Regions from separate parts of the Paenibacillus sp. KS1 genome, predicted to be linked through region 1. Evidence: riboswitches for the same ligand, from Rfam matches in the RefSeq annotation. Region 1 holds a riboswitch; the other holds the start of a gene.
The links. Region 1 has a riboswitch for glycine ahead of gcvH (glycine cleavage system protein GcvH). Riboswitches for the same ligand answer to the same signal wherever they lie in the genome.
Positions count from the first base shown of each region.

Region 2: linked by a shared signal. The riboswitch ahead of BBG47_RS16270 (alanine/glycine:cation symporter family protein) and the one ahead of gcvH (glycine cleavage system protein GcvH) in region 1 are both predicted to bind glycine.

Region 1 is NZ_MAIS01000015.1:38,723-46,795, forward strand. It holds gene BBG47_RS07405 (DUF5316 family protein) at 1-25, shown strand, start outside; gene BBG47_RS07410 (GNAT family N-acetyltransferase) at 147-740, opposite strand; gene murI (glutamate racemase) at 700-1,533, opposite strand; gene gcvH (glycine cleavage system protein GcvH) at 1,711-2,103, opposite strand; glycine riboswitch at 2,297-2,405, opposite strand; glycine riboswitch at 2,569-2,663, shown strand; glycine riboswitch at 2,667-2,790, shown strand; gene gcvT (glycine cleavage system aminomethyltransferase GcvT) at 2,892-4,019, shown strand; gene gcvPA (aminomethyl-transferring glycine dehydrogenase subunit GcvPA) at 4,016-5,371, shown strand; gene gcvPB (aminomethyl-transferring glycine dehydrogenase subunit GcvPB) at 5,368-6,825, shown strand; gene BBG47_RS07440 (PASTA domain-containing protein) at 6,962-8,073, opposite strand, start outside.
Region 2 is NZ_MAIS01000046.1:23,227-31,299, forward strand. It holds gene BBG47_RS16240 (hypothetical protein) at 1-311, opposite strand, end outside; gene BBG47_RS16245 (hypothetical protein) at 317-904, opposite strand; gene BBG47_RS16250 (ClbS/DfsB family four-helix bundle protein) at 1,196-1,720, shown strand; gene BBG47_RS16255 (alpha/beta hydrolase) at 1,923-2,840, opposite strand; gene BBG47_RS16260 (DUF4179 domain-containing protein) at 2,935-4,050, opposite strand; gene BBG47_RS16265 (sigma-70 family RNA polymerase sigma factor) at 4,047-4,580, opposite strand; partial or broken gene BBG47_RS16270 (alanine/glycine:cation symporter family protein) at 4,742-6,087, opposite strand; glycine riboswitch at 6,230-6,336, opposite strand; gene BBG47_RS16275 (pyridoxal phosphate-dependent decarboxylase family protein) at 6,532-7,989, opposite strand.

The sequences.
Region 1 (8,073 bases):
CATTATCTTTACTTTTGTCCTATAAGCGAGCGGCTTAATCATCATATAAGAAAGAGAGGATGTTAGCCCCATCTACTTGGTGGGCACATCCTCTCTTTGTATTATTGATACATAACTGTGAATTGAACGATTGAATAGCGGTATAACTACACATACACCTGGTGCAAATATTGCTCGAGCCTCTCCTTCACCTGTGGCCATTCCTCATCAACTATGCTGTACACATTCGAGTCGCGAATATACCCGTCCTCCATCACCCGATGTCGGCGCAATTTCCCTTCGTATACGGCTCCTAACCGCTGAATGGCGCGATTCGAGCGCTCATTGCGCACATCTGCCGTCAGCTGAACACGAATCGTATGCAGCTGTTCAAAGCAATATTGCAGCAGCAAATACTTGCACTCTGTATTGATGCGAGTACGCCATACAGAAGGATGATACCATGTGCCGCCAATCTCGGCATATCGATGCAAGGCAGACATATTCATTATTCTCGTTGCGCCAATAATTCGCTCTGTAAGCTGATCAATGACAACGAATGGATACTCAGTCCCCTTCTCGCGGTTCAGAACAGCATCATGAATCACTCGTTCTGCATCCGTAAGACTGCGGATGGTGCGCGGCAAGTAGTGCCAAATATCAGGATGAGATGCTGCTTCATATAAATCTTCCTTATGTTCAGGAAGCATCGGGATCAGCTTAGCACTGCTCCCCGTCAGCTCGAACAATTGATTGTTCATTCGTATCCATTCCCCCGATGGTCTGATAGGTATAGAGTGCAGTCTGTAACTTGTCTATGTATTGCTGCTCATGACTTGAACACATAAATTGAATTGAAGGGCGAACTGACGTATCCGATGACTGCTTAAGCTGGTTTTCCTGCATTACTTGTGCTAGACGCTGCACGGTGCCATGGCTGCCGTCTATAAGCTGGATATGAGCAGGGATGATGTCTCTCAATATGTGCTTGTAATAGGGATAATGTGTACATCCTAACACAATTGTTCCATACTGATTCAAATCCAATCCAGCAAGCTTATGCACGAAGTAGTCTCCTATCACTCCCTTATCAAAGTTTAACTGCTCGCAATATTCTACCAATTCCGGCAAGGGAATCGAATCCACAATATGTTCCTCGTCAATTCGACTGATTAATGTATGGTATTTGTTCTGACTTAAGGTTAAAGCTGTCGCGAATACAAGCACACGCTTGCCATTGTCGCGGTTCATTTCCACGGCAGGCTTGACTGCTGGCTCCATCCCGATGATCGGAATGTCGTACTTCCGTCTTAGTTCAGACGCTGCGATGCTTGTCGCTGTATTGCACGCAATAACAAGCGCCTTAACATTGTGCTGCATGATGTCTTCCACAGCTGAATCTACATGGCGCATTACTTCGGATTGAGATTTCGTCCCATAAGGGACATGCAGCGTATCTGCATAAAATAAATATTGTTCATGCGGCATATGCTTCATAGCCTCAGCCAACACGGTTATTCCACCGATTCCAGAATCAAAAAAAGCGATTGTCATTCCATTCACCTAGCATTCTTATTAGCATTGCAACATCTAGTTGTCGATGCTTATATTGTACTCCTTTTCGGCGGTGAATCCTATCGAAATTTGTCAGAAAGCAAATGAAAAAACCTGCTGCACCAGCATGATACCGGTACAGCAGGTTCTTAGATTCTCAACCTATTGTTCCTTCAACTATTCATCTATCAGCTTCGTGTACTGCTCTGCATTCAGCAAGTGCTTCACAGCTTCCTCAACGCTGCCTTCTACTTCAACTTCTGCAATCCATCCATCTTCGTAGGGGCTGCTGTTCACAAGCTCTGGCGACGCTTCCAATCCATCATTGACCTTCGTAATTGTTCCGGATACCGGACAGTACAACTCAGATACGGTCTTCACCGATTCAATTGATCCCATGCTGTCCCCTGCGGACAAGCTGGTTCCTACTGGCGGAAATTCGATGAATACGATGTCTCCCAGCTGGGATTGTGCATGATCTGTAATGCCAACCCGTACCGTATTGCCTTCTATGGCAACTACCCATTCATGCTCTTCACTATACAACAATCCATTCTTCACTTCACTCATGTCAACGCCCCATTTCATTCATAATGTCATTCATCAGGCCGTCTATCCAATCGAGATCGTAAAAATGGACAGGAAGCGGCCTTGTCGCCTTGTTCTCTGTCCTCGGTACCTGAGAGTTCCCGTTCCTCCACAGCCACAACTGCGGTTGAACTTACCCCTTTGGCGGCATAGAAAATGCACTCTCCAGAGCTGCGTCAGAATGGCGGTTATGGAACCTGAGAGATTCATTGCCAATCGGCGGCTGGCAACTTGCTCCTTCGGTGTTGACAATCGCAATTGTCAAACTCTCCCGACCTTCCTCGTTCGCGAATTACGATTAAACTGGGTAATTATAACACCATTAGATTATTGCAAGATATGCATGATTGTCAATATGACAAGCTATGAAATCAGTTGTGAAGAAAATATCAATTGACAAAGTGTGGAAAGCTCAACTAATGTAGAGATGACAGCTGAAAATGGCGAATGATGGTAAAGGGAGAGACTGCTGAGACATAGCAGCGCCGAAGGAGTAAGCCTGAATGGGTGAATCTCTCAGGCAAAAGGACTTTTACCGGACGCACCTCTGGAGAGCACTGCTATTCATGAAAACGAATACAGTCACCCAAGGGGAAAGTCGATGGTAGACACGGAAACAAACAATTTGTTTGCGACAATCGGCGACACTCTCAGGTACAAAGGACAGAGCGAGAGAATGAGAGGATGCGATGCATCCACTTTTCTTTCGGCTGTCCTTTTTATGTTCGTATACCGATAATTAGTCCAAATACGCGTATCGAGGTGAATTCATGAGTCAATTGAAGAGAACGCCAATATTTGATCAATACTCTGCTTATCCGGGTGCACGCTGCATTGACTTCGGCGGCTGGGAGCTCCCTGTTCAATTTATCGGCATTCAGCGAGAGCATGAAGCAGTTCGTACACATGCAGGTCTATTCGATGTCTCCCATATGGGTGAATTTATCGTAAGCGGCCCTGCCTCCCTGACATTTCTTCAACAGATGACAACAAATGATGTATCGCGGCTCGAGGATGGCAAAGCACAATATACGCTGATGTGCTACCCTGATGGAGGAGTTGTCGATGATATTCTCATTTATCAGATGAAGAGCGACCGTTACATGCTCGTTGTTAATGCCTCCAACATCGATAAAGACTACGCATGGCTGCAGAAACACCTGATTCATGGCGTTACCTTGACCAATGTATCGAATCGCACAGCATTGCTTGCCCTTCAAGGGCCGAATGCCCAAGCTATTCTTGCTGCGGTAACTGAAGCACCTATTGATTCGCTCGCACCATTCCATTTCCTATCAGATGCACAAGTCTGCGGCGTATCAACATTGCTGTCTCGCTCAGGCTATACCGGTGAAGATGGCTTCGAACTCTACTTGTCCGTAGAGGATGCAGCACACGTATGGAATGAACTGATTCGCGCGGGCGAACCGTTCGGCTTGCTCCCAGCAGGGCTTGGTGCTAGAGACACCTTGCGCTTCGAGGCACGTCTCCCCCTCTATGGACAAGAAATTACAGCCGATATCTCGCCGCTTGAGGCAGGACTAGCACGATTCGTCAAGCTGGATAAGGGCGACTTCATCGGCCGTGTAGCATTAACGAAGCAGAAGACCGATGGACCGGCACGAAAGCTGGTTGGCATTGAGATGATCGACAAAGGCATTCCTCGCTCCCATTATCCAGTGCTTGCAGATGGGCGCGTGATCGGAGAAGTTACAACAGGAACACAGTCGCCGACATTAAAGCGCAATCTAGGGCTGGCCTTGATTGAATCCGCATTCTCTGAATTGGATACAGAAATTCTTGTCGAAATTCGCGGCAAGCAGTTGAAAGCCCGCGTCGTCTCGACTCCATTTTATAAACGAATCCCGACCCCTGCCAAAGGAGCGAATCCATCATGAAGCATCGTTACATTCCAGTGACGGAACAAGATCAGGCTGACATGCTGCAGCAGATCGGCATCTCTTCCATTGACGAGCTATTCCGCGATATCCCAGCCTCCATTCGTTACAATGGAGTACTGCCAATGTCTGAACCATTAGATGAAGCAGCCATGATGAAGCATATGAAGGAATTGGCCTCCCGCAATGCTAACAGTGAGAGCCATACCAGCTTCCTTGGTGCTGGAATATACGATCATCATATCCCTGTAGTCATTCAGCATCTAGTCTCTAGATCAGAGTTCTATACAGCCTATACACCCTATCAACCTGAAATCAGTCAGGGTGAATTGCAAGCAATCTTTGAATTTCAATCCTATATATGCGAGTTGACTGGTATGGCTGTTGCCAATGCCAGCATGTATGATGGCGCTACTGCACTTGCAGAAGCTGGAGCACTGGCGGTTGGCGCAACGAAGCGCAAGCAGCTTGTCATCTCGAGCACTGTCCATCCAGAAGCGAGACAGATTGTTCGCACAATGGCTCGAGGACTTAATGTTGAAGTAGTCGAGATTGGATATCAAGACGGCGTGACTGACCTTGCTCAGCTGGAGCGTGCTGTCACGGACGAGACTGCTGCCGTACTGATTCAGTCCCCGAACTTCTTCGGATGCATTGAAGATGTGCGCGCCATTGAACCGATTGCACATGCAAATAAAGGCCTGCTCATCATGAGTACGAATCCACTGAGTCTTGCTATGTTGGAGAGCCCTGGCAAACTAGGTGTCGACGTATGTGTTGGAGATGCCCAGCCGCTTGGCATTGCAGCATCTTACGGCGGTCCTACATGCGGTTTCTTTGCCGTTGCAGAGCCCTATATGCGCCGCATCCCAGGCAGAATTGTCGGCTTGACCAAGGATCTGGATGGCAAGCGTGGATTTGTTCTTACACTCCAAGCGAGAGAACAGCATATTCGTCGCGAGAAGGCGACATCCAACATCTGCTCGAACCAAGCACTTCTTGCTCTTGCTGCTTCCGTCTATATGTCCGTCATGGGCAAGATGGGAATGCAAGAGGTATCGAAGCTCAATATACAGAAGTCTCATTATGCAGCTGCTTACATCAACAACAAGCCCAATCTTGGATTAGCGTTCCAAGCGCCTTATTTCAATGAATTCGTACTTCGTCTCCCGCAAGATACTGACATGGATCGATTGCAGTCTCTGCTCCTGGACAACGGATTCATTGGCGGCTTGGATCTTGGCCGCTTCTATCCTGAACTGGAAGGACATATGCTCATTGCGGTCACGGAGAAAAAATCCAAATCAGACATCGAACAATTTATTGACCTGCTGGAGGTGAGCTGCGTATGAAACCGGAACAAGCACTAATATTTGAATTGAGTCATCCTGGGCGTATTGCCTATTCCTTACCTGAATGTGATGTTCCAGAAATCGAGATTCAAGAGCTTATCCCAACTTCGATGCTGCGCAGTCAAGAGGCCGAGCTGCCTGAAGTGTATGAGGTTGATGTGATTCGACATTATACCGCCTTATCACGCCGCAACTTCGGCGTAGATAATGGTTTCTACCCACTCGGCTCTTGTACGATGAAATATAATCCGAAAATTAACGAGGATGCAGCAAGGCTGACAGGTCTCGCAGCAATCCATCCTTATCAACCTACAAGCACGGTGCAAGGGGCTCTAGAGCTGCTGTACACGCTGCAAGAGGATCTCGCTACCTTAACTGGTATGGATAAGGTCACGCTTCAGCCTGCGGCAGGCGCGCATGGAGAATGGACGGGGTTGATGATGATCCGTGCTTACCATGAGAGCCGCGGCGAGCAGCGGACGAAAGTAATCGTTCCTGATTCCTCTCATGGTACGAACCCCGCTAGTGCAACTGTAGCTGGCTTAGATACGATTACAATACCGTCTAACGAACAAGGATTCGTTGATCTGGAAGCACTCAGAGCCGCTGTTGGATCTGATACGGCAGCATTGATGCTCACGAACCCGAGCACGCTCGGATTGTTCGAAGAGCATATTGTCGAGATCGCGAGCATTGTTCATGAAGCTGGCGGATTGCTCTATTATGATGGCGCTAACTCCAATGCCATTATGGGTATTACGCGTCCTGGGGATATGGGCTTTGATGTTGTCCATTTGAATTTGCACAAGACGATGAGCACGCCTCATGGCGGCGGTGGCCCTGGTGCTGGCCCTGTTGGCGTGAAGAGCAAGCTGATTCCATTCCTCCCTTCCCCTACGGTGATGAAGCTTGAGGATGGTTCATATGAATTCGATCAAGGCTCTCCGCTGTCCATTGGACGAGTCAAGGCCTATAACGGTAACTTCGGTATCCTCTTGCGCGCCTATGTATATATTCGCACTTACGGTCCAGAAGGGCTGCGCCGTGTATCTGAATGCGCGGTACTGAATGCCAACTACATGATGCACCGTCTGGCGCCTTATTACGATATTCCATATCCAGGCGTGTGCAAGCATGAGTTTGTGATGTCAGGCAAAGGGTTGAAGCAGTACGGTGTGCGGACGCTGGATGTTGCCAAACGCCTTCTTGACTTCGGCTTCCATCCGCCAACCATCTACTTCCCGCTCAATGTCGAGGAATGTATGATGATCGAGCCTACGGAAACAGAGAGCAAGCAGACGCTGGATCGCTTCATCGATGTAATGATCCAGATCGCACAGGAAGCGAAGGAACAACCTGAACTGCTGCTGAATGCACCGCATTATACGGATGTGAAGCGATTGGATGAAACCCAAGCCGCACGGAAGCCTGTATTGAACTGTGCTTGTAATTAATTAGTAATAAGCAGCAACATGCAAAATGCCCCGAGCGCCTACCGACAATTCGGTTACGGCACTCGGGGCATTTCATTATTGGACGAAATGTAACTTACCTTCAGTCCTTCAGTATTACAACTTTAGATTGCTTTAATTATTTCTTCGCTCGGCTAACATAGAATTTAATCTTGTCACCCTTCTTCGCAGCTCCACCAGCAGGAACCTCTTGCTTAAATACTTTCCCTGCTTCCTGTTCATCCGAGTTCTCGAGAACATACTCATATTTTAAGCCGCTTGCAAGAACCTGCTTCTCCGCTTCTTCCTTCGACAAGCCCACTAAGTTAGGAACAGCAATCTCAACAGAATTCGGCGGTTCCGTCGTTGTATTCGTGTTCGGATCCGGCTGCTGGCCATCAGGCTGCTGACCGTCTGGTGGCGTTGTCGTGTCTGGCGTTGTCCCTGTCTGACCATCATGAGCACCGTTATTCGTCGTACCAGAATCCGTTGTATGATCGTCAGGTTTCTTTTCTGGCGTTGTAGGCGGGGTTACACTCGTATTGTTCGAGTTGGAATCCCGATTACGGTCACGGTCACGCTCTGTCGACTTCCGATCCGCATCATCCGATTTCTTCTCCGTCTTGCGTTCTTGAGAGGAATTGTCATTGGATGAATTATTATTGCTATCCGTCGCTGGCGGCTCTGTTACGTTTGTAGAAGAGCCGGAGTCCTGTTGGCTTGCATCTGAATCCGTTCCCGGCTCTGTTGCTGGATTCTCTGTTGCAACCTGATCGTTAGACTCTGGAGCATCAGTAGATATTGCTGCATCATTTGCCTTCGACAAGGAGTTTGCCAACATGACTGCTCCGCCCAATACGCAAATAAATACGGCAGCACATGCAAGAATGAGTATCATTTTCTTGCGACCCACATTCTCCGCGTTATCCGCTTCATAAGGTGCGGCTTCTTCTTCCTCCGCCTCTTCCTCAGCAGTGATGAGCAGCTCTGGATCCACTTTCGGAACGGGCGGCGTATAAATGCCCCCAATTGTCTTCACAGGGATGTTCGGCGAATCCATAATCTCGCGGAGTGTCAGCATGAAGGAAAACTGCGAGATTTCTCCTAAATAGACACTCTGTACGAGAGACAACAGCGCTTCCTTCTGACCTGGAGACAGTTCCTTCAATGCACCGGCCAAGCGCGACTCATACATTTCATAGTATTGAGGCACATTCAAATGCAGTGTGCTCAGCTGATACAGCAAGTAGC
Region 2 (8,073 bases), on a different contig from region 1:
TCTTCCACAACAAACGTGTTTATCACGTAACCGCCTGGAATCGATATGCTCTCATTATTATTTAATACAATCATTGTACCAAACGGAAAAACAGGCTTGTTCCAGTTTCCCGCCCCCCAGATTGTCGGATGCACAGCAACACCACCGATGTAGGCAGCTTTTCCACCAGCAAACACCGGGTTATTGTCTCCTGCTGCCCCTGTATAAGCAGTAAAATCTTCATTCATATACGTGATATCCGCCTTCGCTGTAGATACTCCGGTAACTAGAAGTGCTGCTGACATGATTATGGCTGCAAACCACTTTCTCATCTTAATCACTCCCCTTGTCCAGACAATATCCTCCCCGTTACAGCATCGAACTCGATCTGCTGCAGTTGATCTTGATCATCTCGGCCAATCACCAAAATTGTAGTCAATCCTTCTCCTGCCTGAAGAATAAAGTGATAGCCGTTAGCCCATCCATCTCCAGGCAGCAAATGTCTTGAACGTATGCTTTTGAGTACTGCCACAGTACTGTCAATCTTGACCTTGTCGGTAGATACCATCCATTCGGAATTGTAATTACCTATTCCAGGTATGACCTTATCCACCTTTCCATCCCGAATCGCAATAACAGCGCGCTTGTTCGCAGGGGCACCCACTTGTAAATTCCATCGACTCCTTGTACCTTCTTGTCCACTTGTCTTCCCTAACCCGTCATCCACGCTTGTCACATAGAGTAGGACAGCTTCGGGATTCCACTTTTTTGCCGCTACCATTCCAACATGCAGTGCATCGATAAGCGATAATTGACTGTGTGAATTGGTACGTTCAACATGCGAATCATCCATTACAAAATGGTATATTAGTAATGAACATGCTAATACGATGACTGCACTTAGCGTGGCAAACATCTTATTCATCCCTAGCAAGCACCTTCCTGTAATGTACTATGATATAGACCAAAATCCTTTTATTGCCATTATTGCTATCACTACTCTATCAGACATTTCAAAACAAGCTCAATAGACAGACATGGATCTTGGAACAATCCCATTAAAGCCTATGAATATCACCGATTGCAAAAGGAACTTTCCAACTCTACAGACTCTACAGCGAAATCAAAATTTCCAAAGTTCATTTATTGTTGACATCCAGTTGTCAGGTTACCAATGTCATACTATATACAGGAACTGAATAGGAGGGATAACACAATGACAGCATATCATTACAACAATAAGGCTGCCTTAATTGATGCAATCCAATATACCTACAGGCGGTTTGATGAAGAATTCAACGATATCGAGGACAGTGCAAGGGATGTGCGGATCACTGGGGTAGATCGAACTCCAGCCGAGATCATCGCCTATCAATTAGGCTGGCTGCATCTCGTTATGGGGTGGGACAAGCAGGAACAGGAAGGCGAAATCGTAAATATGCCTTCTCTAGACTATAAGTGGAATCAACTCGGTGAATTATATCTATCTTTCTACGAGCATTATTCATCTTACTCATTAACTGAATTGCGCAATCAACTCAAGGATGCCGTACAGCTGTGGGTGAATTGGATTGATAGCTATAGCGATGAGGCATTATTCATACAAGGGGTTCGCAATTGGACAGGGGACAAGCAGAATTGGCCGATGGCTCGATGGATACATATTAATTCGGTTGCTCCATTTACATCATTCCGTACGAAAATCAGAAAATGGAAGAAAGGTTTTCTGAGTATGCCTTAACACTGCTCACCTAGTTGTGCAGCGGCAGATCAGTACGATCGTAACCAGATATGAACCGTCTGCCGCTGATTCAACTAGGAATTTATCTATTCACCTTTTTATCTCTTCTTTTTATCTATATCTATAACTATATATCTATATTTATATCTATATCTATTTCAGCTTTTCTATATCTAGTTCAAGCAAATGATTGTATCTATTGTTACCTCGTCATAATAGAGGCAACGTCCTGAATGGCCGTCCGTGCAGCGCCGCTTATGCCCGCGAGTTGGAAAAATCCGTGATTGACACCGAAGTACTTCCTGCACTCTGCACCAACTCCTGCATCAAGCAGCCGCCGATACAACATTTCTCCCTCGTCTGCAAGAGGATCGAATTCGGCAAGAAGAATATGTGTGTATGGCAATCCTTCCAAGTCGCCGCGCTGAATAGGACTTGCCTCTGGATGTTCTGCCGGAATGTCTTCGAAATAAGCTTCAAAACCGCTGAGCAGTGCGTCGCGAGTGATCACGTAATCATCTCCGTACCGTTGATAACTCTCGCTTGAACCACTAGCGTCCAACATCGGATATATCAAGATTTGTCTTGTTGGCATCCATTCCTTCTGCACCTTGAGCCGCAAGGACGTTACTAGCGCAATATGTCCGCCCGCACTATCACCTGCCAGTGTAATATCATTCGGATTTCCTCCCCAAGATACGGCATGCTCACGCACAATTTGTGCAGCCTTATAGGCATCATCATGAGCGGCTGGATAGGCATGCTCTGGTGCCAAGCGGTAATCTACCGCTACCACGATCGAGTTCCCCTTGTTAGCTAATGCTCTTAACTGGCGGTCATGCGTTGTGAAATCCCCGCTTATAAAGCATCCGCCATGATAATAGATCATAACAGGAAGATTAGACGCATACGACGGTCGGTAAATGCGTAAAGGGATGGAATCGATCGTATGATCAGTGATTTCCCATATAGGCTCCGCTTCTCCTGCCAACACAACCGATTGTACATAACCTTGACGGCGCTCCTGATAGCTCTGCTGTCTCGCAGAAGGACGTCCTGATTCAATAAATTCCTTAACGATGCTTCGAATGCCTGGTTCCAAATCATTCAAGCGCTCCATGATGTGAACTCTCCTCCGACTGAAATACATGATGTAATAGCATAATTCCATCAATATTCATGTTACACGCGAATGATCGAGGAATGCAATCCTTTCATCGAACGGGCAGCTTGAACTCCAGTTGTGGAATATAATTCTTATCCGGGCCTTTTCTAACAAACGGCTTAATGACGATTAAGCTAGGCTTCACCTTGAACGGCTCGTAAGAGGTTGAGAACACCATTCCTGTTCCTTCTCCTGAACCATTCCCAGCAATTGCATTCTGTTCATTTCCCTGCTCATCCTCGATATCGAACTCCAGATTGAGGAACCCATCAACTTTATAGCTATCCGGTATTGCATCCAGCATTTTACGATAATCTTCTTCTCCGCTTGCCCCGTGGACACCGACGAGCAAGCGGGTTGTGATGGGGGTAATTTCGACTCGATCGATCGACATATTTATCGAATCATGTGATTTGGTCTCTGATGTCTTCAGGATAATCGTTCGCTCCGTATCCTTCTTGATCGGGAAGAGAAACTCGTAATTCTCATCCACATCAGCCAAATACACGACCATCTTCATTTCGAACGAGTCTGGAAGCTCAAGATCAGCAGAATCTAAAGCGGTAACGATTATCGATTGCGGAGCATGCTCCCCACCCGGCTGGAGCCCCATCCCGGTATTTATTTGCTTGTCTCCCATATAAAAATCGATATTATTGGCTCGCTTGCTTAGCATGCGCTGCTTGTTCCATAACTGAAAAAAAGAAACCTTCGCCGCTTTCGAATCTTCTCTACTGAGCACTAGAGATAGCCTGCTGCCATCATACATCATCTCAGAAATCGTGAGCGTCACTCCCTTATGGGTTACGCGCTGATTGACTGAGGTGACCATCCCCTTTTCTCCAGCGGTTTGCAAGCCAAGATCCCCCACCAGTTTGAATACGCTATCCATGAACGGAATCTGCTTTAACGTCTGTGCGATCGCTGGAGAGGCAAGACCCGAGAAGATCATGACCATCCCGAGGCTCGCTACACCCGCTGTTGAAATCAACACTCTGCGCAGCCAGCGGTTCTTCCGACTTCTTCTCTTCCGTCCAGGAAGCATCTCGTCGATGATCTGGTATGTCCGATCCATTCGGTTGCGAACGGATTCTGGCAGCTCGCTAATATATGGTTCCCTAAGCTGTTCCAGTCGCTGATCGATAGGCAGTTGTATGTCTTTCATCCGTTCATCTTCCTTTCTTCAGTATCATCCAGCCATTCTGCGAGCGTGTGACGTGCCCGATGCAGCCGTGTCTTCACCGCGCCCACGGACATATCCATCATCTCGGCGATCTGATGCATAGGCAAATCCTGAAAATAAAACAAAATAACAATATTGCGAGATACTTCCTCAAGCCGATAGATCGCCTGACGCAAATCAAGATGATCACTGTATTCAGCCGTGGCAACACCAACTTCTGGGAGTTCAGCCAGCATGATGATGCGAGCCTGCTTCCGCAATATCATATTGCATTCATTGATCAATATCCGAAAGAGCCAAGTCTTAAAATAGGCATGATGATTTAGGTTTGTCAGTGCGCGATAAGCCTTGAGCACAGTCTCCTGCATCGCATCTGCACAATCCTCGTCCCTTCTGACGATCGACCTGGCCATGTTGAACATTTGGGCTTCATGCTGCTTGATGAGTCGAATAAATGCTTCTTTATTACCTTCCTTAGCCAATCTCACTTCTGTCTCTATATCGCTATGCAAGCCGTTTCTACTCCCTTCTTTACCCCATACACGCGAATCAAACTGTCAATTAGATGCATAAGATAGGCAAAAGGTTTCATTAAACGCAAAAAAACTGCCAAATGTTCACTTTCATGCATTTGGCAGTTTACTTAAGAACAGGAATCGCTTCCTGCTTCTATTTATTTTTCGGATTCCCTATGCTTCCAATATAGACGCGTCTCAGACACGACGACTCCAGACAAACCGAGCAGTGCAACTAAGTTCGGCAGCGCCATTAATCCATTTACAATATCAGCAAGCTTCCATATCATATCCAGCTTGATAAATGCCCCAAAGCCAATGATCGCAATGAACATAAGGCGGTACGGCAGAATCGATTTGACACCGAATAAATAAACCATGCACCGTTCGCCGTAATAGTTCCAGCCAAGAATCGTCGTGAATGCAAATAAAATCAAGCAAAACATAAGAATGAGGGAACCGTATGGCAGCGCAGCATCAAATGCTGCCTGTGTCATGGCCGCTCCTTCCATTGGGCCATTCCATACACCCGTTACAATCAATGTTAATCCTGTAAGCGAGCAGACGATGATCGTATCGATGAATGTTCCGGTCATTGATATGAGTCCTTGCTCAGCCGGCCATTTCACCTTCGCAGCCGCGGCCGCAATCGGTGCGCTTCCGAGACCTGATTCATTGGAGAATACACCTCTTGCAATCCCGTTGCGGATCGCCATCATAACCGTTGCTCCCAAGAAGCCGCCACCTGCTGCTGTTGCATTAAACGCGCCTTGGAAAATTAACGACAGTGCGTGCGGTATCTGATCCGCAAATGCAATAAGCACAACAAAGCTCGCGATAAAATAGATAATAGCCATGACAGGAACAATTGTCGTCGTCACATGCGATATACTCTGAATCCCGCCAATTGTAACAAGCGCGGTCACGATAGTCACGATTGCCGCAGTGACTACTGCAGGTACACCAAGGCTTGCTTCTGTAGAAGTGACGATCGCATTAATTTGCGGAAATGTACCAATTCCAAGCAAGGCAACCAGTACTCCGCTAATCGCAAAGAATACAGCAAGCGGCTTGAATTTCATGCCAAGTCCCTTCTCAATATAATACATAGGACCGCCTAGCACTTGTCCATTGTCATCAATGTTGCGATACTTGACAGCAAGCAATCCTTCCGCATATTTGGTGGCCATTCCGAAGAATGCAGCAACCCACATCCAGAATAATGCACCGGGTCCACCCACCTTAATTGCAGAGCAACCCCCACGATATTACCAGTTCCAATTGTCGCCGCCAGCGCAGTAGCCAATGCCCCGAAACTGGATACATCCCCTTCTCCCTCGTTCTTCGACTTGAATATTAACTTCAAGGCGAGCGGCAGGCGGAACAACTGTAGCGCTCCCAAGCGGATCGTTAATAAAATTCCCGTTCCTACTAATAAAATAAGAAGCGGTGCTCCCCATACCATGTTGTTCAATTTGTCTAACCATTGTTCCATCATTGTCAAATCAGTTCCCCTCTTTGTGAATAATAAAAAGAGTCAAATCGAATGATTTGACCCTGGGGACATGTGTGCAGAATAAATAACCTGACGTAAGTGACATACCTAAATAAGATCATCATACCAATGACTTACGATTTTTCTACGCTTCTGCATCCCTGTCCTTTTACCTGAGAGTTTTAACGAATCCACGAGAATCAAATTCGTCTTGCCCCTTCGGTGCCCCAATCATGGAGTCTCTCCAGAGTCCTGTCCATTTACGGTCCTGCTTATACGTATTCGAGCTCAAGGTTCGATATGTCTAAGCGCCTGAGAGCTTACCCCTTCGGCTAGACGATTCGTCTATCTCCCGCAAACTTCATCCAGTTATAAAGTTGTAGGTAACATTATAGTAGACACACTATCATTGTGCAATGATCCATTGCATTGTAATTTATCCCATACCATCTATCACACATGTGCTTGGTGACTGTAATATAGGGATCTGGCCTCATTTAATAAATGAATGAGTTCACTCACATTCTGCACATTCGTATCGTAATTGGTAAAGCATGCACGCAGCGTTGGTACACCATGAATGGTAAATACGGATAGCCACACTTTCCCTGTGCTCAATACGTGTTGATTCACAAATAGAGCGAAGTCCTGGTCGTTTCGTGTCCATGCTTCTTGATCAAGAAAGCAAATGACAGGCAGCACGGTATCATTGGCAACTGTCCAGCCAGATCGCATTAATTCTTCTCGGAATAGCTTGCCCATTTCAACTTGATGTCGCAAGACAGCCCGATATCCTTCCCAACCCGCTGTAGCCAGGGATAAATACAGCTTCAATCCTATAAATCTCCGTGACCATTGAATGGAATGCGTATATGGATCAATCGTGGGCAGCTCCTCACCCTCCTTCGGCATATAATCTGCCGTTATACGGAAGGTTTCATTCAATATACGTGAATGCCGTGTGAAGTACATGCCCGCCCCCATCGGAACGGACAGCCACTTATGAGCATCAAACGCGATTGAATCTGCTTGCTGGATACCATCCATATGGAAGGACAGCTCGGAATCCAATACGATTGCGCCGCCATAAGCAGCATCCACATGAAGCCACATCTGTTCATGCTCCGCTACTGCCGCGATTTCCATTAACGGATCAATTGCACCGGCTCCCGTCGTTCCCGCTGTAGCAATAATAAGAAATGGGGCAAAACCCTGCGCGCGGTCTATACGTATTTGTTCTAATAACGCTCCAATATCCATTTGCAAGGAATCGTTCGTACGAATGGAGCGAATTGAATTCGTTCCAAGCCCGCAGGAACGAGCCGCTTTCACCAATGAATGATGACTCTCTTCAGAAGCATACAGAATGGGTGGCTTCTCCCGAGCTGCTAATCCGTCTGTTGCATACTTTGGAAAATGATAAGATAGAGCCGTTAAGACTGCAGTCAAATTGGCTTCCGCTCCCCCAGTCGTGAAGGTTCCATCAGCAACATCACGCGAGTAACCAAATTGAGTGGCGAGCTCACGCAGTACATAATTCTCAATTTCTACGGCAAGCGGCGCATGACTCCATGCAGCAAGCTGGGGGTTAAACGCCGCTGTTATCGTGTCTGCCATAATCCCCATAAAGTTCGGGCGGGGATTGTATAAGCCATAATATCCTGGATGTGCTGTGTGCACTTGATATCGACGCAGTCCTTCTATAACATGCTGAACCGCAGTTTGAGGCTTGACAGGAGCAGCAAAGTCAATTTGCTCCGCATACTGCACAATCTCTGATGGGATTAATTCAGGGGCAACTGCTACCTCGTCGGTGTATGATAGATACTGACTGATCTTCTCTAACGTATATGAGCCTAGCATATACTGTTCCTCAGTTGATAGATCCAAGATCGGATTCTGTCTAAGCATACGGAATCCAGCAACTCCCTTCCACTGTTCAATTCAAGAAAGATGTTCCAATTGAATAATAGCTTACCGACCAAGACGACAATT